One region of the Paenibacillus sp. NN59 genome, then DNA from elsewhere that is predicted to be linked to it. Evidence: a T-box and tRNA genes for the amino acid it is inferred to sense, from the RefSeq annotation. Region 1 holds a T-box; the other regions hold tRNA genes.
What was found. A T-box is a leader RNA that pairs with one kind of tRNA and senses whether it is charged. The one in region 1 lies ahead of argS (arginine--tRNA ligase), so its partner is inferred to be a tRNA-Arg.
Positions count from the first base shown of each region.

Region 2: it encodes a tRNA-Arg, which carries the amino acid that the T-box ahead of argS (arginine--tRNA ligase) is inferred to sense. The anticodon was not compared.
Region 3: it encodes a tRNA-Arg, which carries the amino acid that the T-box ahead of argS (arginine--tRNA ligase) is inferred to sense. The anticodon was not compared.
Region 4: it encodes a tRNA-Arg, which carries the amino acid that the T-box ahead of argS (arginine--tRNA ligase) is inferred to sense. The anticodon was not compared.

Region 1 is NZ_CP199678.1:2,611,718-2,619,023, forward strand. It holds gene ACT89M_RS11650 (hypothetical protein) at 79-639, shown strand; gene ACT89M_RS11655 (MogA/MoaB family molybdenum cofactor biosynthesis protein) at 686-1,204, opposite strand; gene ACT89M_RS11660 (CobW family GTP-binding protein) at 1,375-2,472, shown strand; gene ACT89M_RS11665 (four-helix bundle copper-binding protein) at 2,545-2,880, shown strand; T-box leader at 2,963-3,254, shown strand; gene argS (arginine--tRNA ligase) at 3,321-5,033, shown strand; gene ACT89M_RS11675 (hypothetical protein) at 5,175-5,720, shown strand; gene ACT89M_RS11680 (ABC transporter ATP-binding protein) at 5,999-7,306, opposite strand, start outside.
Region 2 is NZ_CP199678.1:5,645,525-5,652,830, forward strand. It holds gene ppc (phosphoenolpyruvate carboxylase) at 1-622, opposite strand, end outside; gene ACT89M_RS24630 (WGxxGxxG family protein) at 1,204-1,563, shown strand; tRNA gene ACT89M_RS24635 (tRNA-Gly) at 1,807-1,877, opposite strand; tRNA gene ACT89M_RS24640 (tRNA-Pro) at 1,889-1,962, opposite strand; tRNA gene ACT89M_RS24645 (tRNA-Arg) at 1,979-2,055, opposite strand; tRNA gene ACT89M_RS24650 (tRNA-Gly) at 2,062-2,136, opposite strand; tRNA gene ACT89M_RS24655 (tRNA-Leu) at 2,148-2,228, opposite strand; tRNA gene ACT89M_RS24660 (tRNA-Lys) at 2,241-2,313, opposite strand; tRNA gene ACT89M_RS24665 (tRNA-Gln) at 2,323-2,397, opposite strand; tRNA gene ACT89M_RS24670 (tRNA-Val) at 2,406-2,481, opposite strand; tRNA gene ACT89M_RS24675 (tRNA-Glu) at 2,527-2,598, opposite strand; tRNA gene ACT89M_RS24680 (tRNA-Thr) at 2,609-2,681, opposite strand; tRNA gene ACT89M_RS24685 (tRNA-Asn) at 2,685-2,760, opposite strand; rRNA gene rrf (5S ribosomal RNA) at 2,845-2,961, opposite strand; rRNA gene ACT89M_RS24695 (23S ribosomal RNA) at 3,101-6,028, opposite strand; rRNA gene ACT89M_RS24700 (16S ribosomal RNA) at 6,345-7,306, opposite strand, start outside.
Region 3 is NZ_CP199678.1:324,974-332,279, reverse strand. It holds gene iolE (myo-inosose-2 dehydratase) at 1-100, opposite strand, end outside; gene iolD (3D-(3,5/4)-trihydroxycyclohexane-1,2-dione acylhydrolase (decyclizing)) at 202-2,067, opposite strand; tRNA gene ACT89M_RS01520 (tRNA-Gly) at 2,471-2,541, opposite strand; tRNA gene ACT89M_RS01515 (tRNA-Pro) at 2,555-2,628, opposite strand; tRNA gene ACT89M_RS01510 (tRNA-Leu) at 2,636-2,714, opposite strand; tRNA gene ACT89M_RS01505 (tRNA-Arg) at 2,736-2,812, opposite strand; tRNA gene ACT89M_RS01500 (tRNA-Gly) at 2,819-2,893, opposite strand; tRNA gene ACT89M_RS01495 (tRNA-Leu) at 2,905-2,985, opposite strand; tRNA gene ACT89M_RS01490 (tRNA-Lys) at 2,998-3,070, opposite strand; tRNA gene ACT89M_RS01485 (tRNA-Tyr) at 3,081-3,166, opposite strand; tRNA gene ACT89M_RS01480 (tRNA-Thr) at 3,173-3,248, opposite strand; tRNA gene ACT89M_RS01475 (tRNA-Phe) at 3,269-3,344, opposite strand; tRNA gene ACT89M_RS01470 (tRNA-Asp) at 3,354-3,431, opposite strand; tRNA gene ACT89M_RS01465 (tRNA-Met) at 3,460-3,533, opposite strand; tRNA gene ACT89M_RS01460 (tRNA-Val) at 3,551-3,626, opposite strand; tRNA gene ACT89M_RS01455 (tRNA-Glu) at 3,634-3,705, opposite strand; tRNA gene ACT89M_RS01450 (tRNA-Asn) at 3,710-3,785, opposite strand; tRNA gene ACT89M_RS01445 (tRNA-Ala) at 3,789-3,864, opposite strand; tRNA gene ACT89M_RS01440 (tRNA-Ile) at 3,892-3,965, opposite strand; rRNA gene rrf (5S ribosomal RNA) at 4,001-4,117, opposite strand; rRNA gene ACT89M_RS01430 (23S ribosomal RNA) at 4,266-7,193, opposite strand.
Region 4 is NZ_CP199678.1:360,424-367,729, reverse strand. It holds gene ACT89M_RS01765 (LysR substrate-binding domain-containing protein) at 75-992, shown strand; gene ACT89M_RS01760 (hypothetical protein) at 1,131-1,991, shown strand; gene ACT89M_RS01755 (hypothetical protein) at 2,180-2,614, opposite strand; tRNA gene ACT89M_RS01750 (tRNA-Gly) at 2,766-2,836, opposite strand; tRNA gene ACT89M_RS01745 (tRNA-Pro) at 2,849-2,922, opposite strand; tRNA gene ACT89M_RS01740 (tRNA-Arg) at 2,938-3,014, opposite strand; tRNA gene ACT89M_RS01735 (tRNA-Gly) at 3,021-3,095, opposite strand; tRNA gene ACT89M_RS01730 (tRNA-Leu) at 3,104-3,191, opposite strand; tRNA gene ACT89M_RS01725 (tRNA-Lys) at 3,204-3,276, opposite strand; tRNA gene ACT89M_RS01720 (tRNA-Gln) at 3,285-3,359, opposite strand; tRNA gene ACT89M_RS01715 (tRNA-His) at 3,373-3,448, opposite strand; tRNA gene ACT89M_RS01710 (tRNA-Thr) at 3,541-3,616, opposite strand; tRNA gene ACT89M_RS01705 (tRNA-Asp) at 3,636-3,713, opposite strand; tRNA gene ACT89M_RS01700 (tRNA-Met) at 3,742-3,815, opposite strand; tRNA gene ACT89M_RS01695 (tRNA-Val) at 3,833-3,908, opposite strand; tRNA gene ACT89M_RS01690 (tRNA-Glu) at 3,916-3,987, opposite strand; tRNA gene ACT89M_RS01685 (tRNA-Ser) at 4,005-4,096, opposite strand; tRNA gene ACT89M_RS01680 (tRNA-Asn) at 4,098-4,173, opposite strand; tRNA gene ACT89M_RS01675 (tRNA-Ala) at 4,175-4,250, opposite strand; tRNA gene ACT89M_RS01670 (tRNA-Ile) at 4,278-4,351, opposite strand; rRNA gene rrf (5S ribosomal RNA) at 4,408-4,524, opposite strand; rRNA gene ACT89M_RS01660 (23S ribosomal RNA) at 4,674-7,306, opposite strand, start outside.

The DNA of each region.
Region 1 (7,306 bases):
AAATGTGTATCTCCTAGACATGCTAATCCTACCTGAGAGAGTCACAGGTACTGTGACTTATGGAAAGGAAGGATAGACATGCTGTTAAAGGAGAAAAATCCGAACCTGATGGGGCGGAATGTAAAACGATTTTTGATGTTAAGTGGCTTGGTAATCCTTAGCCTAATATCTCTCGCAGCTTGCACATCTTCATCTATTGAGCAGGAACGGAAGCTCTATACAGGGGAAGCAACAACGGAAGGGAATTTCAGAGCCAAGCAACAAGGTCACGGCTTAAACGGTACGTTAGCAAGAGAAATAACAACCGCTTTTGCTGCCAAACATATTAAGCTGATGAACAATATGTTCGAGGATGATGCTGATGGTGGCATGTCATATATGTATTTATTGAATGGTAGTGCAAGACATATCGTGAAAGTACACATTTATCGTGATGCGAAAATCCGTGCAGCAAGAATGGAAGAAATGTATGGGGAACCTAAAGAAAATGCCGTTCTGGAGAATGTAATGGGCAGAACGACGATTCGTAGCAAAGGGCATGTATCGTTGGTTTATACGGCTTCCGGCGGAGAGAAAGATCTGTATGCACAGGACGTCCTGCAAGTATTTGGAGATGTGTTGCAACAAATAAAAGAGTAGTGACTTACAAAATGTCCAAGTGGAAAAAACAAACCCGTCTGATGATTCAGACGGGTTTATATATTTCGCGCATGACATGGCGCAGTTCAGGCAAAATAATGCGTTCCATGGCAAGTTTAACGGCCCCGCGAGAGCCTGGCATTGAAAATACAGCTGTACGTCCGATAGTTCCGGCAACTGCCCGGCTGAGAATAGCTGCTGAACCAATATCTTCGGTATAACTTAAGTAACGAAAGATTTCACCAAAACCGGGCAGTTCTTTGTCCAGAAGGGAAGATACAGCCTCGTATGTAGTATCCCTTGGAGCAATACCGGTACCTCCGCTTAACAGTACGGCTTCGATATCATCCCGTACAACAGCGTCTTGCAGAATCGTCTGAATCCGTTCTGTCTCGTCAGGTGTAATGATATACTCCACAACCTGATAGCCAGCTTGGTGCAACAACTCATGCATAAGTTGACCGCTCGTATCGGTTTCTTTGGTACGTGTGTCCGAAACGGTAACAACCATACAGGCCACCGTTTGTGGTGCTTCCTGACGGTGCTGTTCAACTGAATTGGTCATTGAAATCCTCCTCAAATAAACATGTCCTCATAGCATAGACTATTCATGTTAATCAGGCAATGAAGTTTTCTTCAACAGAACAGGCGTATTGCACAACAATTGAAGGATAGTGTACACTCGCTTAATAGAGTCAGACTAAGGATAGAGATGGGCAGAGAGGTGTGTAAATAATGAGTATCATCAATGAACAAAAACCAAGTATTCCTGTATATATTTTGTCCGGTTTTTTGGGCAGCGGTAAAACGACATTGCTTGTAAAGCTCATAGAACACTGGAAACAGCAACAACTGCGCCCAGCCGTGGTGATGAATGAACTGGGTGAAGTGAATCTGGATGGTCAGATCGTAGATGAGGAAGTGCCCATGACAGAAATGTTGGGCGGATGCATCTGTTGTACTGTACGAGGAGATCTCGGGCTGCAACTGGCAGACCTCGTTCAAGAAGAGTCACCTGATGTTATTGTGATTGAGGCAACGGGCGCAGCGAATCCGATGGAAATTTTGGATGCGGTGACGGAAACATCTCTTTATATGCGTTTGGAGCTGAAAAGTTTGATCACCGTAGTGGATGCAGCTCATCTGTCAGGCCTGTATCAGGAGCAAAAAGGGAAAACCTTTAAATTAATGCAAGAACAAATTCGTTGCGCATCGGTGTTGCTTTTGAATAAAACCGACCGGGTTCAAGAGCAGCAACTGCAGGACTTGGAAGAGCTTCTGAATAAATGGAATGGCTTTGCCCCCGTGATTCCAACGGTCAAATGTGAAGTGTCTATGGAGAAATTGCTTCATAGTGGTGCCGACGTTCACATCCATCAATTCAATATAGCAGGCGATGCATCGAAAAATGCAGGAGAGACTCATGTGCATACAGATGCTTGCCGTACTCAGGGATGCAATCATGGACATGATCACACGGATCAACGTGACAGCAACCATTCAAGCGACCATGGCGAGCATTCTGTCAAGCCACATACATCACATGAACATGTTATGGTATACACACATTATTTCAGTCAACCTGTGAATAGCGAAGCATTCGAACAATTTGTGGCTAGCTTGCCGCGTGACGTATATCGGGCAAAGGGAATCCTTTCGTTTAGCGATACCGCAAGCCGCTTCTGGTTCCAGTATGCCTATCGTGAATCAGATTACATGAAGATCACACCTCAAGGAGATGTGCCGAATGTAGCTGTGTTTATCGGTGAGCATTTTGATCAAACTGCCATCCGTGAACAATTACTGGAATTGGAAGCGGTAAAACAACACTAGGATAATGGTTCAAAGTTCCTCCCTGGTGGGTATTAAGAAGCATAGCAAACTTTGCCTGGGAGGTAACTTTAAATGACACAACAACAATACCAACAATGTATCGATGCTTGCCTGGAGTGTATGAATGCTTGCAACGTATGTTACATATCGAGTCTGAAAGAATATGATTTAGCGAAGCTTCGTGACTGTATTCGTATGAACCGGGAATGTGCTGATATCTGTGCATTTGCAGCGCAAGCCATGACACGTGGAAGTGATTTCATCGGTGAAATCTGTGAATTGTGTGTCAAAGCATGTGAAGCCTGTGCAGCGGAATGTGGTAAACATGCACATGATCATTGTCAGGCCTGCGCTGAAGCTTGCCGTAGATGTGCTGAAGCTTGCCGTTTAATGTCTGCGGTTGCTTAAACTATCTAATGTAATCATTTTAAAATAACAGGGTTGCTAATCCATACCAGGATATGTATAATGATCTGAAATGATCGAAACAGCAATATCCGTGATCGGGAGAGTAGCCCAGATTCAGGCCATGACAGCGAGCCGGGACAGGTGTAAGCCGGTATGTGATGAACTGTGTGAAGCGCACCCGTGAGATGGTTATCCGAAGCCATGTATTGGCTCCATTTGGAGTTCGTTGTATATGGATTTGAGGGTAATCCGGCATGCAACCGTTATTTGCACCGAGCGGATCGGTTACACCTTCTTGCAGCATGCTGCAATACAGGTTACCGTTCACTTAGAGTGGTACCGCGGGAACTGTTAACACAGCTCTCGTCTCTTATTTGAAGAGACGAGAGCTTTTTTGCGTTTATTTTAGGCATATATTATACAGAGAAGGAGTGCTCGATGTGTTAATGAAACAGGCTGCAACTCAGATTGCCCCGTTAACCGGGCTTACACCAGAAGAAGTATTGAGATTATTGGAAGTCCCGCCGCAGGAGGAGATGGGAGATGCTGCATTTCCCTGTTTTACGTTAGCCAAGTCGCTAAGAAAGGCACCGGCCGTTATTGCTGGAGAAATTGCCGTTGCATTACAGACGGAGGGTATGGATGCTACAGCAGCAGGTCCTTATGTGAACATTCGTTTTGACCGGAATGTCTTGGCGCCCCAATTGCTCGAGGAAGTGGGTAGCGAGACATTTGGTAAACTGCATCTCGGGCAAGGAGCGCGTGTTGTCATTGATATGTCCTCACCTAACATCGCGAAACCTTTTGGCATTGGGCATTTGCGTTCCACTGTCATTGGTGCAGCATTGTATCGTTTATATAACGAAGCGGGTTATACCTCGATAAGTGTGAATCACCTAGGGGACTGGGGGACGCAGTTTGGCAAGCAAATCACGGCATATAAGCGGTGGGGAAACGAAGAGATGTTACAAGCAGATCCAATTCGTAATTCTCTTGAACTATATGTTCGTTTTCATGATGAAGCAGAGAAAGATCCTTCTCTAGAGACCGAAGCACGGGAATGGTTCCGTAAGCTGGAGCAGGGGGATGAAGAAGCGAAGCATCTATGGACTTTCTTCGTAAACGTGAGTATGCAGGAGTTTAACCGGATGTATGAACGCTTGAATGTGGATTTTGACCGTACGCTCGGTGAGAGCTTTTATAATGACAAGATGGGTGCAGTTGTGGAGGAACTTCGAGGCAAAGGACTGCTGGAGGAAAGTGACGGTGCGCTCGTTGTTCGGCTGGATGAAGAGAATATGCCACCATGTCTGATCATTAAAAAAGATGGAACGACGATCTACCCAACCCGGGATTTAGCAACAGCAATCTATCGTCATGATGTGATGCAGGCAGATAAGTTGTTGTACGTCGTTGGTGGAGAGCAGAGCCTTCACTTCCGTCAAGTATTTACGGTATTGTCCAAGATGGAGTATGACTGGGCAGATCATTGTGAGCATATTCCGTTTGGTCTGATGCGTTTCGAGGGGCGGAAGATGTCCACACGCCGGGGGAAGGTTGTTTTTTTACAGGAAGTACTGGATGAAGCTGTCGCTCGTGCCTTGCAAATTATTCAGGAAAAAAATCCGAATCTGGAGCAGGCTGAACAGGTAGCCGAAGCCGTTGGTGTAGGGGCGATTATCTTTGGTGATCTGCGCAACAATCGCATGAATAACATTGATTTTTCGCTGGAGGATGCGGTAAGTTTTGAAGGAGAGACTGGCCCTTATGTGCAATATACTCATGCCCGAATTCAAAGTGTGCTTGCCAAAGCCGCTAATGTGTCACGTGATGAACAGGAAATGGATTCGGACACGGATCAGATGAATAACCCTCCTGTAGCAATTGTCGGCGATACCTCTTGGGCGTTGCTGAAATTGCTGAGTGACTATCCGGCTTATCTGGAAAAAGCTGTGCTTCGCAACGAACCATCCGTGATTGCTAAATACACGATAGATGTTGCCCAAGCTTTTAATCGGTTTTATCATGGTGAACGGATTGCGGATGCACCGTCAGGTGTCAAGGCTTTTCGGGTGAAACTGGCCGAGCACACCGCGAAACGTCTGGCGTACAACTTGTCTTTATTGGGCGTACGCGCTCCCGAGCAGATGTGATCTAAGTTCAGATTACGAAAACAGGAGGGAATCCGAAGTTATGCGCTGGCTTTTCCGGCAACTTGAATGTTGTTTGCAGTTTCGTTACGATAGAGACATAATAAACAGCCAAGGTGCACGGATAGAAAGGAGCGCTCGCATATGCATAACACGGATTTCCAGAATGATTTCATGCTGGACAGCGAACACTCCAAGGAATTGTTTGCCTATTACGGCTTGGCCGTATATTATGGACAGGCGCTGGAACAGCAACTGGTTAATCTTATTTTGTTAACTAAATTGTCACAAGGCAAGGTGGTAACTGAGGAGGAACTAGAGGAGCTGTACGAGCGGAAGATGAGTAGTTCACTGGGGCAACTTATTCATGAAGCACGGCATCATTTTACGTTTTCCGAAGAAGAAATAAGCAGTCTGAATGAATTATGGCAGCAACGAAATCGGATTGTGCATCATTATTTCAAAGAGCGCATTCATGAAACCTTCAGTCCGGAAGGTCGGACACGTATGATTAAGGAATTGCAAGATTTTAAAGAACGTGCACAGGAACTGGAGCTCGTACTCCAGCAATATATAGGTGCCTGGATGGCAGCATTGGGACTAAAGGATGAGTCTGCGGCAGCATGGGTTGCTCTGGAACGAATGCATGCGGCGAGATTTCAGGAACGTGGGCCAGATGAGGAATCATGAGATCAGAGCAGGAGTACGCAAATCCCGTTCCTTGTCCGAGAAATAATGATGTATATGGGATATACAGTTAGAGGCTGGACTTAGAGGGCGAACTTAAAAGTGAAGAGACGGTCATATATTCTAAGGTGAAGATATTGCCGTAGAGCAATAATAAAACCCGTTCTATATAGTAGCCTTCAGGTTACTGACAGAACGGGTTTTATGTGTTTTTTTAATGCTGGCCGGATGTCCTTGTTGACGAAATATGTTCTGCTAAATGATAGCGAAAGAGAAGAAGGTTACACATTTCCTCCGGCGAGTGATGGCGAAGATGTACTAAAAGCATCAGCTGAACGAGTCGAGCCATCGGCGATGGCTTCGCCTTGAGCCCCTTGTTGCAATTGATACATCTGATAGTATCGGCCTTTCAGCTCCATCAACTCATCATGCGCACCTTGCTCTACAATTTTTCCGCGATGCAGCACGAGAATCTGATCTGCAGAGCGAATGGTTGACAGACGATGGGCGATGATGAAAGTAGTACGTCCTTTTTTGAGGACTTCCAGCGCGTTCTGGATCAAAGCTTCCGTCTCCGTATCAATGTTGGCGGTGGCTTCGTCCAGAATCAGGATCGCGGGATCGAAGGCGAGTGCGCGTGCAAAAGAAATCAACTGCCGCTGTCCGGCAGACAGTGTGCTACCTTTCTCAACTACCGGCTCGTCAAAGCCTTGCGGCAGATGCTCCAGAATACGTTCTGCACCTACATCACGCAGTGCCTGTTCAATGCGTGCCCGGGAGATCCTTTCATCACCCAGACTGACATTGGAAGCAATCGTGCCTGTGAAGAGATAGGGGTCTTGCAGTACGATCCCCATATGTTCCCGAATCCACTGCTTCGGCAATTCCTTAACGTTCTGTCCGTCAATCGTGATTTTGCCTTTTTGCGGATCATAGAACCGGAACAGCAAGTTAATGATCGAACTTTTACCGGAACCGGTGTGACCGACCAAGGCCACCGTCTGGCCTTGTGATGCTTTGAACGAGATATTGTTCAGCACATAATCTTTTTTATAAGCAAATGATACATCGTCAAAAACGACATTTCCTTTGTACCTCGGCATCGAGCCGTCTGTAACGGGTTCTCCATTTTCGTCCATCAGCTCAAATACACGGCCGGCAGAGACAAGAGAGGAGTCAAGGTTCGCAAGCTGGTTAACCATACCGATGATCGGCTGGAACAACCGCCCGAGAACATCAACAAAGGCATACAGTACACCCAGTGAAATAATACTTGTGCCTGTGATTGCACCTGCTCCGAAGTACCACAGAACTACGGCAAAGGCGATATTCCGCAACACATTCACCAGGTTATGAGAGGTAAAGGCATTCAGATTGAGCATTTTGTTCTGATGTTTCATATAGTCTTCATTCAGCTCTTCGAATTCCTGGCGAGTTTGCTTCTGGCGACGGAACACACGAATGATAGACATACCCTGAATGGACTCGTTAATGATTGCATTAATCTCACTCAGTCGCGAGCGAATGATTGTATTGTATCGGGTGGCGAATTTGCGATAGAGCACAATCCATGCAATGAGCATCGGTAC
Region 2 (7,306 bases), 3.0 Mb from region 1:
CGCGAAGCTCATCTGTCTGCCAGAGCGTAATAACCTCATTCAACAGTTTCTCACGCAGTTGTTCACGTTCACGCAACGTCAGCGTAGGATTGTCCAGTAGCATGACATCTTCAGAAATCCGTTTATGGATATCCAGAATAACCCGGCGCATCGCTTCTGTCGGGTGAGCTGTCATCACGAGTTCCAGTGATAAATCATCCAGAATCTCTTCTACTTCGGTATGAGACAATCCACGTTCTTTTAGGTCCTGTACTGCCTTTTCAATCGAACCTGGCTGTACAGCATCTCCCGCAGAACGCTCATAATCCCGTTTACGCCGAATCCGATGGTTTTGTTCAGCAATATTAACTAATTGAAAATAAATAGCGAAAGCCCGAATAACCTGATGACGATTGTCCGAGTCTAATTCCTGGATCATCGTTTTGAACTCTTCATACAGTTCTGGCAAAAACTCTGCACGCAACGATTTGCTCGTTTCCCGAATCTTCTCAACGACATCTAGAAGCTCCGTGCCTCCTTGATGGACAAGAACTTCTCCGAGTATGTTGCCCAGGAACCGCACGTCTCGCCGAAGCAGGTTGTTGGATTGGCTTTTGCTGGCGGTTACCGTAGTTTCAGTCATGCTTATCCTCCCATCTGATCGTTCCATTCGTACACGTAAATTTGACACCTTCATAACATCATACAATAAAATGGTACGAAAATCTTTATTTTTCTACTAGTAAAAATGGGGATTATCCCCGAAATACATCACAAAAACACGCTTTTTTATTCATTTTCTTGTTCTGCTTCTATGAATAGCCATATGCTGTCGCATGATACCTTTTTCACGTACTTTTTATACCTTGAACATCTCATAACTAATCTAAAAAATTCATAATTATGCAGTCACATTATTCTAGGTTTTGGAATACGGAAGTAGGCTTTCAATTCTCCAGTTTTAGCATTCATGGATAACAGGCGCTCCTAAGAAACATGACCGGCAAAGCAAGCTTTTGTATACTTTACCACACTGACGCAATGAATTAAAGAGAAATTTCGATTTTCTAACACTTACCGTTGTCTTTAGACATATTTCTTATGTATTTCACAGTAAAATTTGTTTGTCCCCCATAACTTAACACTCCTCCTGCTACATAATGTTCTTGTGTATTTGGGCAGATTACTTGATAGTTCTTACAACATAAAGGAGGAGTTCACATCATGAAAAAAGCCACAACCATTATTGCTTCCATGTTAGTCGTTGCCGCAATGGCTGGTTCTGCAGGTGCTGAGGGCCATATGACCAACGGGATGGATACCAACGGTTCACGTGTAAAGTCTTATCAGAATAGCAACTACATGGACCGTACAAACAGCAACTTGAACATGAACATGGATGGTAACTATCGTACCAATGGTGATTACCGAAACAATGGGGATTACCGCACTAACAGTGTACGTACAAATGCAGCTACAACAACAGACCGCGACAACGGAATGGACTGGGGATGGCTTGGTTTGCTCGGGTTGCTGGGACTGGCCGGTATGCGTAAGAGAGCAACTGATCATCACGAGCGTTAATTGATTGGTTCTTTTGTGAAAAAAAGGACCTCCGCTACTAAGCTGGTCATCACTGACCTTTAGCGTAAAGCAACATAAAAGAGCCGAACCCATTGTGTACTGCTTCACACAATGGATTCGGCTCTTAGATACATACAAGGCGATCTGTGTCTTAGATCGCCTCCTAACACGATATATCAACGTTTCAGATTCATTACAAAAAAAAGTCTCTGCTATAAGTGCAGAGACTTTTTTGAATCAGTAAGCGGGTGATGGGAATCGAACCCACGCTATTAGCTTGGAAGGCTAAAGTTCTACCATTGAACTACACCCGCATAAACAAAAATCGGGATGACACGATTTGAACATGCGACCCCCTGGTCCCAAACCAGGTGCTCTACCAAGCTGAGCTACATCCCGATATGAAAGGTAATAATGGCGCGCCCTGAGAGATTCGAACTCCCGGCCTTTTGATTCGTAGTCAAACGCTCTATCCAGCTGAGCTAAGGGCGCAAATATTGGAGCGGAAGACGGGAATCGAACCCGCGACCCTCGCCTTGGCAAGGCGATGCTCTACCGCTGAGCCACTTCCGCAAAATAAGGGATGCGCGTGGAGGGACTTGAACCCCCACGTCAAAGACGCTAGATCCTAAGTCTAGTGCGTCTGCCAATTCCGCCACACGCGCATGTAGTAAAAGTGAGTCATGAAGGATTCGAACCTTCGACACCCTGATTAAAAGTCAGGTGCTCTACCAACTGAGCTAATGACTCATATTAAAATGGCTGGGGATATAGGATTTGAACCTATGCATGACGGAGTCAAAGTCCGTTGCCTTACCGCTTGGCTAATCCCCAAAAATAGATGGTGGAGGCTGAGGGGATCGAACCCCCGACCCTCTGCTTGTAAGGCAGATGCTCTCCCAGCTGAGCTAAGCCTCCATCTTTGGGATGTTCATCCCTAATTAAAAACATTAGATAAAACTATGACCCGTAGGGGATTCGAACCCCTGTTACCTCCGTGAAAGGGAGGTGTCTTAACCCCTTGACCAACGGGCCCCATTTGCAGAGCTCTCAACCGGGATCGAACCGGTGACCTCATCCTTACCATGGATGCACTCTACCTACTGAGCTATGAGAGCAAATGGCTCCCCGAACAGGACTCGAACCTGTGACAACTCGATTAACAGTCGAGTGCTCTACCAACTGAGCTATCAGGGAATAATATGCATTTGCAGTGCAAATGCAATTCATCGTACAACGTCCACATGCAGAGCCTGTTTTCTATGTATGATGAAAGAGTTCGCTTGGCGGCGTCCTACTCTCCCAGGACCCTGCGGTCCAAGTACCATCGGCGCTAGAGGGCTTAACGGTCGTGTTCGGGATGGGTACGTGTGGAACCCCTCCGCCATCGCCACCAAACGAGCATTTGTGAAACAAATGCATTCGCGTTCCATTCGGTCCATCACAGCGGTGTGGATGAATGGTTCAGCGCATATTCAGAGTGTTGTTCTCTGAAAACTAGATTCGAAACGAAACGTGCGCGATCAAAACTTGCATATTGGATAAGCCCTCGACCGATTAGTACTGGTCAGCTCCATGCATTACTGCACTTCCACCCCCAGCCTATCTACCTCGTCGTCTTCAAGGGGTCTTACATACTGGGAAATCTCATCTTGAGGGGGGCTTCACGCTTAGATGCTTTCAGCGCTTATCCCGTCCGTACATAGCTACCCAGCGGTGCTCCTGGCGGAACAACTGGTACACCAGCGGTACGTCCATCCCGGTCCTCTCGTACTAAGGACAGCTCCTCTCAAATTTCCTACGCCCACGACAGATAGGGACCGAACTGTCTCACGACGTTCTGAACCCAGCTCGCGTACCGCTTTAATGGGCGAACAGCCCAACCCTTGGGACCTACTTCAGCCCCAGGATGCGATGAGCCGACATCGAGGTGCCAAACCTCCCCGTCGATGTGGACTCTTGGGGGAGATAAGCCTGTTATCCCCAGGGTAGCTTTTATCCGTTGAGCGATGGCCCTTCCATGCGGTACCACCGGATCACTAAGCCCGACTTTCGTCCCTGCTCGACTTGTAGGTCTCGCAGTCAAGCTCCCTTATGCCTTTGCACTCTTCGAATGATTTCCAACCATTCTGAGGGAACCTTTGGGCGCCTCCGTTACTCTTTAGGAGGCGACCGCCCCAGTCAAACTGCCCACCTGACACTGTCCCCGCACCGGTTTACGGTACCAGGTTAGAACCTAGATACGATCAGGGTGGTATCCCAACGGTGCCTCCACGCAAGCTGGCGCTCACGCTTCAAAGGCTCCCACCTATCCTGTACAGATCGTACCCAAATTCAATATCAAGCTGCAGTAAAGCTCCATGGGGTCTTTCCGTCTTGTCGCGGGTAACCTGCATCTTCACAGGTATTAAAATTTCACCGGATCTCTCGTTGAGACAGCGCCCAAGTCGTTACGCCATTCGTGCGGGTCAGAATTTACCTGACAAGGAATTTCGCTACCTTAGGACCGTTATAGTTACGGCCGCCGTTTACTGGGGCTTCGGTTCACAGCTTCGGGATTACTCCCTAACCACTCCCCTTAACCTTCCAGCACCGGGCAGGCGTCAGCCCGTATACTTCGCCTTACGGCTTCGCACAGACCTGTGTTTTTGCTAAACAGTCGCTTGGGCCTTTTCACTGCGGCCCCCTCGTGCTATTCACACTACCGGGGCACCCCTTCTCCCGAAGTTACGGGGTCATTTTGCCGAGTTCCTTAACGAGAGTTCTTCCGCGCGCCTTAGAATTCTCTTCTCGCCTACCTGTGTCGGTTTGCGGTACGGGCACCTTCATCTGGCTAGAGGCTTTTCTTGGCAGTGTGAGATCATGACCTTCGCTACTGTAATTTTCACTCCCCATCACAGCTCAGCCTTACGGTTAGCGGATTTGCCTACTAACCAGCCTTACTGCTTGGACAGGCATCCATCAGCCTGCGTCACTACCCTACTGCGTCCCCCCATCGCTCGTAACGATTTACGGTGGTACAGGAATTTCGACCTGTTGTCCTTCGACTACGCCTTTCGGCCTCGCCTTAGGTCCCGACTTACCCTGAGCGGACGAGCCTTCCTCAGGAACCCTTAGGCTTTCGGCGGATCAGATTCTCACTGATCTTTTCGTTACTCATACCGGCATTCTCACTTGTATAATGTCCAGCGCTCCTTACGGTACACCTTCAACCCTTATACAACGCTCCCCTACCCCTGATGCAAAGCATCAAGCCATAGCTTCGGTGGTGTGTTTAGCCCCGTTACATTTTCGGCGCAGAGTCACTCGACCAGTGAGCTATTACGCACTCTTTCAATGGTGGCTGCTTCTAAGCCAACATCCTGGTTGTCTGTGCAACTCCACATCCTTTCCCACTTAACACACACTTGGGGACCTTAGCTGATGGTCTGGGCTGTTTCCCTTTTGACAATGGATCTTAGCACTCACTGTCTGACTCCCGGAAGTAAGTCTATGGCATTCGGAGTTTGACTGAGCTTGGTAACCCTTGCGGGCCCCGCACCCAATCAGTGCTCTACCTCCACGACTCTGTTTTCCGAGGCTAGCCCTAAAGCTATTTCGGGGAGAACCAGCTATCTCCGAGTTCGATTGGAATTTCTCCGCTACCCCCACCTCATCCCCGCATTTTTCAACATGCGTGGGTTCGGGCCTCCAGTGCGTGTTACCGCACCTTCACCCTGGACAGGGGTAGATCACCCGGTTTCGGGTCTACGTCCACGTACTCATTCGCCCTATTCAGACTCGCTTTCGCTGCGGCTCCGGCTCTTCACCTTAACCTTGCACGGGAACGTAACTCGCCGGTTCATTCTACAAAAGGCACGCCATCACCCCTAAAACGGGCTCTGACTTTTTGTAAGCACACGGTTTCAGGTTCTATTTCACTCCCCTTCCGGGGTGCTTTTCACCTTTCCCTCACGGTACTGCTTCACTATCGGTCGCTAGGAAGTATTTAGCCTTGGCAGATGGTCCTGCCGGATTCATACGGGGTTTCACGTGCCCCGCACTACTCGGGATCCGTCTCGGAGGGAACAGACTTTCAATTACAGGGCTTTTACCTTCTTTGGCGGGCCTTTCCAGACCTCTTCGCTTAACCGGTTCCTTTGTAACTCCATGTGAGACGTCCCACAACCCCAAAGAGCAAGCTCTTTGGTTTGGGCTTCTCCGCGTTCGCTCGCCGCTACTGACGGAATCACTATTGTTTTCTCTTCCTCAGGGTACTTAGATGTTTCAGTTCCCCTGGTATGCCTCTACTTGCCCTATGTATTCAGACAAGAGTAACTGGATATTACCCCAGCTGGGTTTCCCCATTCGGACATCCCCGGATCAAAGCTTGCTTACAGCTCCCCGAGGCAGTTTCGTTGTTCGCCACGTCCTTCATCGGCTCCTAGCGCCTAGGCATCCTCCGTGTGCTCTTAGTAGCTTAACCATATGCTCCGGTTTCGTTCGCTCGCTTCCCTTGGTTTGGACTACGTCCAAAGCCAAAAGTCGCTCCCACCCGATACCATCGCAATTGCATTATCTACCGTTTTTATTGAAACTTGTTATACACAAGTTCAGCTAAAAAGGAATGTTCTAATTCGCGTTTGTTTCGTTTCGATATCTAGTTTTCAAAGAACAAGCTCCATAACTAGCAAGCTGTTTGAGAGTTTGAGCTCTCAAAACTGAGCAACGAGTGAGTAACTAGCCGACCTGGCTAGATTTTAGTTTTGAATGTCTTCATTGCAGAAGACGATTCTCCATAGAAAGGAGGTGATCCAGCCGCACCTTCCGATACGGCTACCTTGTTACGACTTCACCCCAATCATCTATCCCACCTTCGGCGGCTGGCTCCTTGCGGTTACCCCACCGACTTCGGGTGTTATAAACTCTCGTGGTGTGACGGGCGGTGTGTACAAGACCCGGGAACGTATTCACCGCGGCATGCTGATCCGCGATTACTAGCAATTCCGACTTCATGCAGGCGAGTTGCAGCCTGCAATCCGAACTGAGACCGGCTTTGTTGGGATTGGCTCCATCTCGCGATTTCGCAGCCCGTTGTACCGGCCATTGTAGTACGTGTGTAGCCCAGGTCATAAGGGGCATGATGATTTGACGTCATCCCCACCTTCCTCCGGTTTGTCACCGGCAGTCTATCTAGAGTGCCCACCCGAAGTGCTGGCAACTAAATATAAGGGTTGCGCTCGTTGCGGGACTTAACCCAACATCTCACGACACGAGCTGACGACAACCATGCACCACCTGTCTCAACTTTCCCCGAAGGGCACCTAACGCATCTCTGCCTCGTTAGTTGGATGTCAAGACCTGGTAAGGTTCTTCGCGTTGCTTCGAATTAAACCACATACTCCACTGCTTGTGCGGGTCCCCGTCAATTCCTTTGAGTTTCAGTCTTGCGACCGTACTCCCCAGGCGGAGTGCTTAATGTGTTAACTTCGGCACCAAGGGTATCGAAACCCCTAACACCTAGCACTCATCGTTTACGGCGTGGACTACCAGGGTATCTAATCCTGTTTGCTCCCCACGCTTTCGCGCCTCAGCGTCAGTTACAGCCCAGAGAGTCGCCTTCGCCACTGGTGTTCCTCCACATCTCTACGCATTTCACCGCTACACGTGGAATTCCACTCTCCTCTTCTGCACTCAAGTCACACAGTTTCCAGTGCGATCCGGGGTTGAGCCCCGGGATTAAACACCAGACTTACATGACCGC
Region 3 (7,306 bases), 2.3 Mb from region 1:
CCAGAATCTGCGCACAAGTTGTATGATCACCATGTTCTTTCACATCTTCGCCGACCCAATTGATCGGATGAATCCCAAGCTGGAATGGCAGCTTGCTCATGATTCCACGGCTCCTTTTGTTGTTCAGCTTTGTCAGACTTTATCTTTATGAGAAGAGATTTATTTATAAAATAAATGAGTAGATGAGATTAGTAGCGTGAATTACACCCGTTTTGCTTTACCACGATTTGATTTCATCGTCTCGTGGGCACGAACGACTTTCTCCTCAACAGATACTTCAGGTACGCCGACATTCCACCATGACTCATATCCGCCCGTGTTGGTCCCCGGTACAACCGGAATTTCAATCAATGTTGTTACCGTCTCGTTCTTGGCATCCCGAAGTGCCTGTTCCAGTTGCTCTGCGGTTTCCGCACGATATGCTTTCGCTCCCATACTGCGAGCGTGAGCCGCAAAATCCATAGGCATATACTCACCCGTCAAACGGCCACTGTCTGTTTCACGATAACGGAACTCGTTCCCGAATCCGTCACTGCCATGTTCACGTTGCAGATTATGAATGCACTGGAAGCCATTATTATTAAATAAAAGAACCGTCATTTTCTTCTGTTCCTGCAGACTTGTAACCAGTTCAGAATGCAACATCAGGTAACTGCCGTCACCCACCATGGCGTAGACTTCACGATCCGGCTCTGCAAGTGCTGCTCCGAATGCACCGCTGACCTCGTATCCCATACAAGAGAACCCATACTCCATGTGATAAGTCTTCGGCTCAGCAGTACGCCACAAACGGTGCAAGTCCCCTGGGAGACTACCTGCCGCACAGACAATTACCGAGGATGGATCAATCGTGCGATTTACAATACCAATGGCTTTGGTCTGCGCCAGACCGGCTTCATGCTCCGCAGCGTAGAGTCGATCCACTTCTGTATTCCATTGATCACGAAGTTCAGCCACTTCAGATGAACCATATGCACTGCTGTACTGTTGTGCCTTCAATTCTTGTTGCAACGCCTGCAAGCCTTCACGGGCATCAGCCAGGATAGCTTCCCCGCCTAACTTGGCAGCATCCATACTATTCAAGTTGATGTTGATAAAGGATACTTCTGGATTTTGAAAAGCAGCATGTGAGGCCGTGGTAAAATCGGAGAACCTCGTACCCACGCCGATCACGACATCTGCTTCTTTAGCCAAGCGATTGGCTGCCAGAGAACCGGTAACCCCGATGGCCCCCACATTAAGCGGGTGTTCCCAAGATACTGCGCTTTTGCCTGCTTGCGTTTCAGCAATTGGAATACCGAAAGCTTCGGCGAACTCGATCAGTTGTGCAGATGCCTCAGAGTACAGCACCCCGCCGCCCGCAACGAGCAGGGGCTTTTTGCTATGGGTGATCTGCTTCGTTGCCCGTTCAATGGCTGCCTGAACAGGTGGCCTGCGATCCAGATAATGCACTTTACGGGCAAAGAAAGATTCCGGGTAGTCATACGCTTCTGCCTGCACATCCTGAGGTAATGCCAGCGTAACAGCTCCTGTCTCAGCTGGGTCGGTCAATACACGCATAGCATTGGTAACTGCAACCATCAACTGTTCCGGGCGCACGATGCGATCCCAGTATTTGCTGACCGCTTTGAACGGATCTGTAGCCGATATGGTATAGTCACTGCTTACTTCAAGTTGTTGCAATACTGGATCTGGCTCTCTTGTAGCAAAGTTATCTCCTGGGAGAAGCAATACCGGAATCCGGTTCACCGTTGCTGTTGCTGCGGCAGTAATCATATTCAGTGCACCAGGGCCGATAGATGTAGTGCATGCGTAGATCTGTTTGCGGTTTTTCTGTTTGGCATACGCTGCAGCTGTGTGCACCATACCTTGTTCGTTCTTACCTTGCATATACGTCAGGCTTCCAGAGCTGCGTTCTAATGCTTCCCCGATGCCTGTTACATTCCCGTGTCCAAATATTCCGATAATTCCTTTTACAAACTTGGTCTCTACCCCATCTACCGAGATATACTGCTGATCCAGGTATCGAAGCAAGGCCTGAGCCATCGTTAGTCGAATCGTTGTCATGAATTGATCGCCATCCTTTCCTTTACGGGTTAAGCGCTTAATCTAAGTTAAGTTTAAGCGCCTTACCCCTAAAGGTTAAGCGCTTAATTCATATGGTATTACAGGCTGAGCATTTTCGCAAGCTATTTTTGAAAGCGTTTTATTAAAATTAGGTTGGATTTGCGTAAAATAAGGGGTGAGATCGTACGATGCTGGAGGAATGTAAGGTATAAATGATCAACAAATATTAGCTTGGAGTGTAACAAGAGAGTTCGCTGAATGTGGATTGAATGTTAATTGAGAAAATAGCTGAAGAATATGACGGAGACTTGGCCACATAATATAGGAAAAGGGGACTAACTTCTTGTTCATGCAAAAAAAAAAAGAGAACACAGATTGTGTCTCTTTCTTCTTCAATATATAAAGCGGGTGATGGGAATCGAACCCACGCTATTAGCTTGGAAGGCTAAAGTTCTACCATTGAACTACACCCGCATAAACAAAAAAATCGGGATGACACGATTTGAACATGCGACCCCCTGGTCCCAAACCAGGTGCTCTACCAAGCTGAGCTACATCCCGTTAAATATACCGGCGAGAGGACTCGAACCTCCACGGTTTCCCACTCGATTTTGAGTCGAGCGCGTCTGCCATTCCGCCACGCCGGCATAGTTTAAATTTAGTTATAATGGCGCGCCCTGAGAGATTCGAACTCCCGGCCTTTTGATTCGTAGTCAAACGCTCTATCCAGCTGAGCTAAGGGCGCAAATATTGGAGCGGAAGACGGGAATCGAACCCGCGACCCTCGCCTTGGCAAGGCGATGCTCTACCGCTGAGCCACTTCCGCAAAATAAGGGATGCGCGTGGAGGGACTTGAACCCCCACGTCAAAGACGCTAGATCCTAAGTCTAGTGCGTCTGCCAATTCCGCCACACGCGCATATAATAAAAGTGAGTCATGAAGGATTCGAACCTTCGACACCCTGATTAAAAGTCAGGTGCTCTACCAACTGAGCTAATGACTCATAATAGAACTGGTGGAGGATGATGGATTCGAACCACCGAACCCGTACGGGAGCAGATTTACAGTCTGATGCGTTTGGCCACTTCGCTAATCCTCCATAAAGTGGTGCCGGCGAGAGGACTTGAACCCCCAACCTACTGATTACAAGTCAGTTGCTCTACCAGTTGAGCTACACCGGCGTATCAAATTGTTTTATTAATGGTGGCTCGGGACGGAATCGAACCGCCGACACGAGGATTTTCAGTCCTCTGCTCTACCGACTGAGCTACCGAGCCATATAAAGATGGCGGAACCGACGGGATTCGAACCCGCGATCTCCTGCGTGACAGGCAGGCATGTTAGGCCAACTACACCACGGTTCCAGATCACTTTCGGTTAGGAAAGCTACAATTGCGGGGGCAGGATTTGAACCTGCGGCCTTCGGGTTATGAGCCCGACGAGCTACCGGGCTGCTCCACCCCGCGTCATTTAAAAAAATATATGGTGGAGGCTGAGGGGATCGAACCCCCGACCCTCTGCTTGTAAGGCAGATGCTCTCCCAGCTGAGCTAAGCCTCCGAAAATATGACCCGTAGGGGATTCGAACCCCTGTTACCTCCGTGAAAGGGAGGTGTCTTAACCCCTTGACCAACGGGCCTTACTGGCTCCCCGAACAGGACTCGAACCTGTGACAACTCGATTAACAGTCGAGTGCTCTACCAACTGAGCTATCAGGGAAAATGGTGGAGCCAAGCGGGATCGAACCGCTGACCTCCTGCTTGCAAGGCAGGCGCTCTCCCAGCTGAGCTATGGCCCCATACATGTATTTCTTATGAAGTTACTATGGGCCTTGGTGGACTCGAACCACCGGCCTCACCCTTATCAGAGGTGCGCTCTAACCAACTGAGCTAAAAGCCCCTATCATTCGAAAAAAAATACCCCATTGGGGTTCCGCTTGGCGGCGTCCTACTCTCCCAGGACCCTGCGGTCCAAGTACCATCGGCGCTAGAGGGCTTAACGGTCGTGTTCGGGATGGGTACGTGTGGAACCCCTCCGCCATCGCCACCAAACGCGATTGGTCGAAGCATAGCTTCTTCCATTCATTCAGAACTGAAAATCATACACACATTCCGTGATGTACCGATTTCCACTTCATTCAGAGTGTTGTTCTCTGAAAACTAGATTCGAAACGAAACGTACGCGATTTAAAACTTGCTATTGGATAAGCCCTCGACCGATTAGTACTGGTCAGCTCCATGCATTGCTGCACTTCCACCCCCAGCCTATCTACCTCGTCGTCTTCAAGGGGTCTTACATACTGGGAAATCTCATCTTGAGGGGGGCTTCACGCTTAGATGCTTTCAGCGCTTATCCCGTCCGTACATAGCTACCCAGCGGTGCTCCTGGCGGAACAACTGGTACACCAGCGGTACGTCCATCCCGGTCCTCTCGTACTAAGGACAGCTCCTCTCAAATTTCCTACGCCCACGACAGATAGGGACCGAACTGTCTCACGACGTTCTGAACCCAGCTCGCGTACCGCTTTAATGGGCGAACAGCCCAACCCTTGGGACCTACTTCAGCCCCAGGATGCGATGAGCCGACATCGAGGTGCCAAACCTCCCCGTCGATGTGGACTCTTGGGGGAGATAAGCCTGTTATCCCCAGGGTAGCTTTTATCCGTTGAGCGATGGCCCTTCCATGCGGTACCACCGGATCACTAAGCCCGACTTTCGTCCCTGCTCGACTTGTAGGTCTCGCAGTCAAGCTCCCTTATGCCTTTGCACTCTTCGAATGATTTCCAACCATTCTGAGGGAACCTTTGGGCGCCTCCGTTACTCTTTAGGAGGCGACCGCCCCAGTCAAACTGCCCACCTGACACTGTCCCCGCACCGGTTTACGGTACCAGGTTAGAACCTAGATACGATCAGGGTGGTATCCCAACGGTGCCTCCACGCAAGCTGGCGCTCACGCTTCAAAGGCTCCCACCTATCCTGTACAGATCGTACCCAAATTCAATATCAAGCTGCAGTAAAGCTCCATGGGGTCTTTCCGTCTTGTCGCGGGTAACCTGCATCTTCACAGGTATTAAAATTTCACCGGATCTCTCGTTGAGACAGCGCCCAAGTCGTTACGCCATTCGTGCGGGTCAGAATTTACCTGACAAGGAATTTCGCTACCTTAGGACCGTTATAGTTACGGCCGCCGTTTACTGGGGCTTCGGTTCACAGCTTCGGGATTACTCCCTAACCACTCCCCTTAACCTTCCAGCACCGGGCAGGCGTCAGCCCGTATACTTCGCCTTACGGCTTCGCACAGACCTGTGTTTTTGCTAAACAGTCGCTTGGGCCTTTTCACTGCGGCCCCCTCGTGCTATTCACACTACCGGGGCACCCCTTCTCCCGAAGTTACGGGGTCATTTTGCCGAGTTCCTTAACGAGAGTTCTTCCGCGCGCCTTAGAATTCTCTTCTCGCCTACCTGTGTCGGTTTGCGGTACGGGCACCTTCATCTGGCTAGAGGCTTTTCTTGGCAGTGTGAGATCATGACCTTCGCTACTGTAATTTTCACTCCCCATCACAGCTCAGCCTTACGGTTAGCGGATTTGCCTACTAACCAGCCTTACTGCTTGGACAGGCATCCATCAGCCTGCGTCACTACCCTACTGCGTCCCCCCATCGCTCGTAACGATTTACGGTGGTACAGGAATTTCGACCTGTTGTCCTTCGACTACGCCTTTCGGCCTCGCCTTAGGTCCCGACTTACCCTGAGCGGACGAGCCTTCCTCAGGAACCCTTAGGCTTTCGGCGGATCAGATTCTCACTGATCTTTTCGTTACTCATACCGGCATTCTCACTTGTATAATGTCCAGCGCTCCTTACGGTACACCTTCAACCCTTATACAACGCTCCCCTACCCCTGATGCAAGCATCAAGCCATAGCTTCGGTGGTGTGTTTAGCCCCGTTACATTTTCGGCGCAGAGTCACTCGACCAGTGAGCTATTACGCACTCTTTCAATGGTGGCTGCTTCTAAGCCAACATCCTGGTTGTCTGTGCAACTCCACATCCTTTCCCACTTAACACACACTTGGGGACCTTAGCTGATGGTCTGGGCTGTTTCCCTTTTGACAATGGATCTTAGCACTCACTGTCTGACTCCCGGAAGTAAGTCTATGGCATTCGGAGTTTGACTGAGCTTGGTAACCCTTGCGGGCCCCGCACCCAATCAGTGCTCTACCTCCACGACTCTGTTTTCCGAGGCTAGCCCTAAAGCTATTTCGGGGAGAACCAGCTATCTCCGAGTTCGATTGGAATTTCTCCGCTACCCCCACCTCATCCCCGCATTTTTCAACATGCGTGGGTTCGGGCCTCCAGTGCGTGTTACCGCACCTTCACCCTGGACAGGGGTAGATCACCCGGTTTCGGGTCTACGTCCACGTACTATAGTCGCCCTATTCAGACTCGCTTTCGCTGCGGCTCCGGCTCTTCACCTTAACCTTGCACGGGAACGTAACTCGCCGGTTCATTCTACAAAAGGCACGCCATCACCCCTAAAACGGGCTCTGACTTTTTGTAAGCACACGGTTTCAGGTTCTATTTCACTCCCCTTCCGGGGTGCTTTTCACCTTTCCCTCACGGTACTGCTTCACTATCGGTCGCTAGGAAGTATTTAGCCTTGGCAGATGGTCCTGCCGGATTCATACGGGGTTTCACGTGCCCCGCACTACTCGGGATCCGTCTCGGAGGGAACAGACTTTCAATTACAGGGCTTTTACCTTCTTTGGCGGGCCTTTCCAGACCTCTTCGCTTAACCGGTTCCTTTGTAACTCCATGTGAGACGTCCCACAACCCCAAAGAGCAAGCTCTTTGGTTTGGGCTTCTCCGCGTTCGCTCGCCGCTACTGACGGAATCACTATTGTTTTCTCTTCCTCAGGGTACTTAGATGTTTCAGTTCCCCTGGTATGCCTCTACATAACCTATGTATTCAGTTATGAGTAACTGGATATTACCCCAGCTGGGTTTCCCCATTCGGACATCCCCGGATCAAAGCTTGCTTACAGCTCCCCGAGGCAGTTTCGTTGTTCGCCACGTCCTTCATCGGCTCCTAGCGCCTAGGCATCCTCCGTGTGCTCTTAGTAGCTTAACCATTGCGCTCGTGTTCGAGCTGTCACTTCCCTTGGTTTGCTTGCGCAAAGCCAAAAGTCGTTCCATTTCGATCACTCGCTCCAGCAATCTACCTTATAAAACACTTCACTTGTT
Region 4 (7,306 bases), 2.3 Mb from region 1:
TATGTGCTTTCCATGGAGGAATCGGATTATTATACATACCGCGAAGTTGTAGAACAGAGGAGTGTGGGAGAAACATGAACCTGATCAAATTACAAATTGTTGAACTGATCGACAAATATCATCATATGACAAGTGTGGCCGAGATTCTGGGCATCAAGCAACCAACGGTTACGTTTCATATGAAGTCACTGGAGGAAGAGATGGGGGTTCGTTTATTCGAATCTCGCAGTGGAAAAACATTTCTGACCGAAGCTGGACAAGCATTGCTTCACTATAGTGTCAAAATCAATGCCCTAACCCAGGAGGCCCGCCGCGTCGTCAAGGAATACGACAGCCTGTACCGGGGTACGCTCCATATTGGAGCAAGTTATGTTCCAGCTACCTATCTGCTACCGGCTATGCTTCATACGTTTTCTCAAGAGTTCCCTGGCATTCGGATGTTGTTGTCTGTCAAACCAGCCCCGGTTATCCGCGAGATGGTCATCCGGCATCAGCTTGATCTCGGCATTATCTCATCCGAGCCATTTGTTGGCCCGGTTTTACACGCCGAAACGCTGTGTGAGGACGATCTTGTGCTCATCTGCTCTCCCCATCATGTGCTGGTCCAGAAAGAATCCTTGCTACCTGAAGATATTGCCCAAGTGCCTTTTGCTCTACACGGTGATGAGTCCAGTACGCGAAGGCTGACCAACCACTGGCTTGTACAGCATGATATCCGGCTACGGAGCACCGTGGAGATGGATTCCCTGGAAGCGATCAAACAGCTTGTGTTACTTGGCGGTCACATCTCCTTCATGTCGCGGATGGCCGTGCAGTGGGAGGAACAGCAGGGTCTTATTCAGGTGCTTCCCATTCCGGGGGAGCAGGCACCACGCCATATTTATACCGTTCATAACAAAGATCGCCACCCTTCTGTTCAGGTCAATCGGTTCATCGAAGTTCTAAACGAAGTTATGAACACACAGCCTTTACTCCATCAGCCTATCGGTTGAACCTATATAAACTATCGCGGGTCATTCATGAAATCTATGCAAGGTTAACGTAATGTGCGCTTCCCGTTAATCGTATTCAGAAACTTGCACGGTAAAGTGGGGTCTGTACGTTAATCCAGATTAGGAGAGTGATTGGTTTTGAAAAAGTGGAAAAAAGTAACCGCCTCGTTGATGCTCAGCATCGTCACCCTGGGAAGTGGACTAACATTTCTGGACACGCCGCAGGCTTCAGCCGCTGCCAACGCCGTTCCCGCTTATGAAGTGAAGTTCCTCGCCAAGCCGGAGCTTGTGTTAAACGCCAATGGAACACCGCGCAGTGAGGTCATCCAGACCCTAGGGCTGAACGCTACACCACGAAATATCAATGTGGAGTACTTTGACACCAATGCTCTCGGATTGGATGCCCAAGGTTGGAATGTCCGTTTTCGCAAAAAGGATGATAAAAACAACTTCGAGTTAACCTACAAGAAGCGTTATCCTGTCATTAACGGGGATATCAATGCAGCACTGACACTTGCAAATCAGGAAGGCTTCGATTCATCAGATGATAACTACGAGGCTGAAATTGACTGGGGATATGGTAAACAAACACTTAGCTTCTCCAACACGAAAAAAGTAGACACCAAAACAACTGGCACACAGTTGCCTTCTGAAAAGGATGCCTTGAACCTGCTACTGGACAAGCTTCCCGGTAAATTAAAAAACTGGTCTGCCTCCAACTGGGGCAAACAACAACTTACACAGGCCCGTGCCTATGGCCCAATCACCTTCCAACGGTATGAAGGTACATGGAACGGTCAGGAGCTTACCCTGGAAGTATGGCCGATCCGCAACGCAGCAGGTACGGATATTGAAAATATCGTCGAGGTTTCATTCAAAACAGATGACGCAGCAACCGTATCTGGTCTACGTAACCAATTACTACAATTGCTTCAAAACAAAAACTGGTTGATCCCTGCCGATGGTCTGAAAACACAGACCATCCTGGAACGGTATTAATGTAAAGCGATATGCAGTAGAAACAAAAGCTCCTCCTGCTTCTTTAGATAGAAGCAGGAGGAGCTTTTGATTTTCATCATATTTATCCGATAATTTAAACATTAGCTTTCACAAGACAAATGTTCTTTTTCCGGGGGACATATATTAACTATGTATATTCTACACCACTAAAACTAAGCGATCACGAATTACAATCGAATTACCCCATTACTTGAGTTATTAGTGAACAACTGTCTCTCGATCTCCCATAAAAAAGTTTTAGCTACTGAAGACTTAAAAAAAGCTAATTTTATTTTTCGATGTCTGCCGTTCATATGATAACCAATAATCAGAAAACTTTGGAATTTCATTACTTCTCGTTGGTTAGGGTGATGTACGCCACTCACTTTACTTAGTGAAAGCTCGAATATTTGTTGATCTGCTTGTATGTATAAGTTTCCGTTACCTAGTAGTACATCCACTTTCTTACCCTCCGGCACCTGAGGTAGACCTGAATAATGAATTCCGACTGAATGTAATGCTGCACCATATTTTTTCTTTAATCTGTTCGATTTTCTCGTTTGGGTAATTCCATAAATAATTATGGCGATCATCACAAAGACAAGGAATATAATAGGGCCCATTTAACAACCTCCTGTAACTTTTCTACTTTTGATTAAGAATAGATTACCACAAAACCCCAACATACGGTTCACTTGATCCGTATAAGCCAACTTATACACACTAAAAATAAAAAAAGAGTTCTTGCATTATGCAAGAACTCTTTGAATCGTAAGCGGGTGATGGGAATCGAACCCACGCTATTAGCTTGGAAGGCTAAAGTTCTACCATTGAACTACACCCGCATAAACGAAAAATCGGGATGACACGATTTGAACATGCGACCCCCTGGTCCCAAACCAGGTGCTCTACCAAGCTGAGCTACATCCCGATATAAAGGAAATAATGGCGCGCCCTGAGAGATTCGAACTCCCGGCCTTTTGATTCGTAGTCAAACGCTCTATCCAGCTGAGCTAAGGGCGCAAATATTGGAGCGGAAGACGGGAATCGAACCCGCGACCCTCGCCTTGGCAAGGCGATGCTCTACCGCTGAGCCACTTCCGCAAAATATATGGTGCGGTCGAGAGGACTCGAACCTCCACGGGGGGTTAGCCCACACGGACCTGAACCGTGCGCGTCTGCCAATTCCGCCACGACCGCATAATATGAAAGTGAGTCATGAAGGATTCGAACCTTCGACACCCTGATTAAAAGTCAGGTGCTCTACCAACTGAGCTAATGACTCATAGTAAATGGCTGGGGATATAGGATTTGAACCTATGCATGACGGAGTCAAAGTCCGTTGCCTTACCGCTTGGCTAATCCCCAATAAAGAAAACTATGGGGCGATCGAGGGGAATTGAACCCCCGAGTGCCGGATCCACAAACCGGTGCGTTAACCACTTCGCCACGATCGCCATAAAATCAAACCTTAAAGCATGAGTTTTTAGTATTACCATCAGAGCTTATATTATACAACTTATAAACCTCTAATTGCAAAATACTAAAATGGTGCCGGCGAGAGGACTTGAACCCCCAACCTACTGATTACAAGTCAGTTGCTCTACCAGTTGAGCTACACCGGCGCGGTGTAAAGTATTAAAATGGCGGAACCGACGGGATTCGAACCCGCGATCTCCTGCGTGACAGGCAGGCATGTTAGGCCAACTACACCACGGTTCCAGATCACTTTCGGTTAGGAAAGCTACAATTGCGGGGGCAGGATTTGAACCTGCGGCCTTCGGGTTATGAGCCCGACGAGCTACCGGGCTGCTCCACCCCGCGTCATTTAAAAAAATATATGGTGGAGGCTGAGGGGATCGAACCCCCGACCCTCTGCTTGTAAGGCAGATGCTCTCCCAGCTGAGCTAAGCCTCCGAAAATATGACCCGTAGGGGATTCGAACCCCTGTTACCTCCGTGAAAGGGAGGTGTCTTAACCCCTTGACCAACGGGCCTCACTAAAAAAGAATTATGGCGGAGAGAGAGGGATTCGAACCCTCGAGACGCTTGTGACGCCTACACGATTTCCAATCGTGCTCCTTCGGCCAGCTCGGACACCTCTCCATGGCTCCCCGAACAGGACTCGAACCTGTGACAACTCGATTAACAGTCGAGTGCTCTACCAACTGAGCTATCAGGGAATGGTGGAGCCAAGCGGGATCGAACCGCTGACCTCCTGCTTGCAAGGCAGGCGCTCTCCCAGCTGAGCTATGGCCCCATTCATGTATTTCTTATGCAGTTACTATGGGCCTTGGTGGACTCGAACCACCGGCCTCACCCTTATCAGAGGTGCGCTCTAACCAACTGAGCTAAAGGCCCACATATACATCCCATATCCCTAACGAGGGGGCAAAAAAAATACCCCAAAGGGAATCGCTTGGCGGCGTCCTACTCTCCCAGGACCCTGCGGTCCAAGTACCATCGGCGCTAGAGGGCTTAACGGTCGTGTTCGGGATGGGTACGTGTGGAACCCCTCCGCCATCGCCACCAAACGCGATTGGTCGAAGCATAGCTTCTTCCATATCAATCAGAACTGAAAATCATACACACATTCCGTGATGTACCGATTTTCACTTCATTCAGAGTGTTGTTCTCTGAAAACTAGATTCGAAACGAAACCTACGCGATTTAAAACTTGCTATTGGATAAGCCCTCGACCGATTAGTACTGGTCAGCTCCATGCATTACTGCACTTCCACCCCCAGCCTATCTACCTCGTCGTCTTCAAGGGGTCTTACATACTGGGAAATCTCATCTTGAGGGGGGCTTCACGCTTAGATGCTTTCAGCGCTTATCCCGTCCGTACATAGCTACCCAGCGGTGCTCCTGGCGGAACAACTGGTACACCAGCGGTACGTCCATCCCGGTCCTCTCGTACTAAGGACAGCTCCTCTCAAATTTCCTACGCCCACGACAGATAGGGACCGAACTGTCTCACGACGTTCTGAACCCAGCTCGCGTACCGCTTTAATGGGCGAACAGCCCAACCCTTGGGACCTACTTCAGCCCCAGGATGCGATGAGCCGACATCGAGGTGCCAAACCTCCCCGTCGATGTGGACTCTTGGGGGAGATAAGCCTGTTATCCCCAGGGTAGCTTTTATCCGTTGAGCGATGGCCCTTCCATGCGGTACCACCGGATCACTAAGCCCGACTTTCGTCCCTGCTCGACTTGTAGGTCTCGCAGTCAAGCTCCCTTATGCCTTTGCACTCTTCGAATGATTTCCAACCATTCTGAGGGAACCTTTGGGCGCCTCCGTTACTCTTTAGGAGGCGACCGCCCCAGTCAAACTGCCCACCTGACACTGTCCCCGCACCGGTTTACGGTACCAGGTTAGAACCTAGATACGATCAGGGTGGTATCCCAACGGTGCCTCCACGCAAGCTGGCGCTCACGCTTCAAAGGCTCCCACCTATCCTGTACAGATCGTACCCAAATTCAATATCAAGCTGCAGTAAAGCTCCATGGGGTCTTTCCGTCTTGTCGCGGGTAACCTGCATCTTCACAGGTATTAAAATTTCACCGGATCTCTCGTTGAGACAGCGCCCAAGTCGTTACGCCATTCGTGCGGGTCAGAATTTACCTGACAAGGAATTTCGCTACCTTAGGACCGTTATAGTTACGGCCGCCGTTTACTGGGGCTTCGGTTCACAGCTTCGGGATTACTCCCTAACCACTCCCCTTAACCTTCCAGCACCGGGCAGGCGTCAGCCCGTATACTTCGCCTTACGGCTTCGCACAGACCTGTGTTTTTGCTAAACAGTCGCTTGGGCCTTTTCACTGCGGCCCCCTCGTGCTATTCACACTACCGGGGCACCCCTTCTCCCGAAGTTACGGGGTCATTTTGCCGAGTTCCTTAACGAGAGTTCTTCCGCGCGCCTTAGAATTCTCTTCTCGCCTACCTGTGTCGGTTTGCGGTACGGGCACCTTCATCTGGCTAGAGGCTTTTCTTGGCAGTGTGAGATCATGACCTTCGCTACTGTAATTTTCACTCCCCATCACAGCTCAGCCTTACGGTTAGCGGATTTGCCTACTAACCAGCCTTACTGCTTGGACAGGCATCCATCAGCCTGCGTCACTACCCTACTGCGTCCCCCCATCGCTCGTAACGATTTACGGTGGTACAGGAATTTCGACCTGTTGTCCTTCGACTACGCCTTTCGGCCTCGCCTTAGGTCCCGACTTACCCTGAGCGGACGAGCCTTCCTCAGGAACCCTTAGGCTTTCGGCGGATCAGATTCTCACTGATCTTTTCGTTACTCATACCGGCATTCTCACTTGTATAATGTCCAGCGCTCCTTACGGTACACCTTCAACCCTTATACAACGCTCCCCTACCCCTGATGCAAGCATCAAGCCATAGCTTCGGTGGTGTGTTTAGCCCCGTTACATTTTCGGCGCAGAGTCACTCGACCAGTGAGCTATTACGCACTCTTTCAATGGTGGCTGCTTCTAAGCCAACATCCTGGTTGTCTGTGCAACTCCACATCCTTTCCCACTTAACACACACTTGGGGACCTTAGCTGATGGTCTGGGCTGTTTCCCTTTTGACAATGGATCTTAGCACTCACTGTCTGACTCCCGGAAGTAAGTCTATGGCATTCGGAGTTTGACTGAGCTTGGTAACCCTTGCGGGCCCCGCACCCAATCAGTGCTCTACCTCCACGACTCTGTTTTCCGAGGCTAGCCCTAAAGCTATTTCGGGGAGAACCAGCTATCTCCGAGTTCGATTGGAATTTCTCCGCTACCCCCACCTCATCCCCGCATTTTTCAACATGCGTGGGTTCGGGCCTCCAGTGCGTGTTACCGCACCTTCACCCTGGACAGGGGTAGATCACCCGGTTTCGGGTCTACGTCCACGTACTCATTCGCCCTATTCAGACTCGCTTTCGCTGCGGCTCCGGCTCTTCACCTTAACCTTGCACGGGAACGTAACTCGCCGGTTCATTCTACAAAAGGCACGCCATCACCCCTAAAACGGGCTCTGACTTTTTGTAAGCACACGGTTTCAGGTTCTATTTCACTCCCCTTCCGGGGTGCTTTTCACCTTTCCCTCACGGTACTGCTTCACTATCGGTCGCTAGGAAGTATTTAGCCTTGGCAGATGGTCCTGCCGGATTCATACGGGGTTTCACGTGCCCCGCACTACTCGGGATCCGTCTCGGAGGGAACAGACTTTCAATTACAGGGCTTTTACCTTCTTTGGCGGGCCTTTCCAGACCTCTTCGCTTAACCGGTTCCTTTGTAACTCCATGTGAGACGTCCCACAACCCC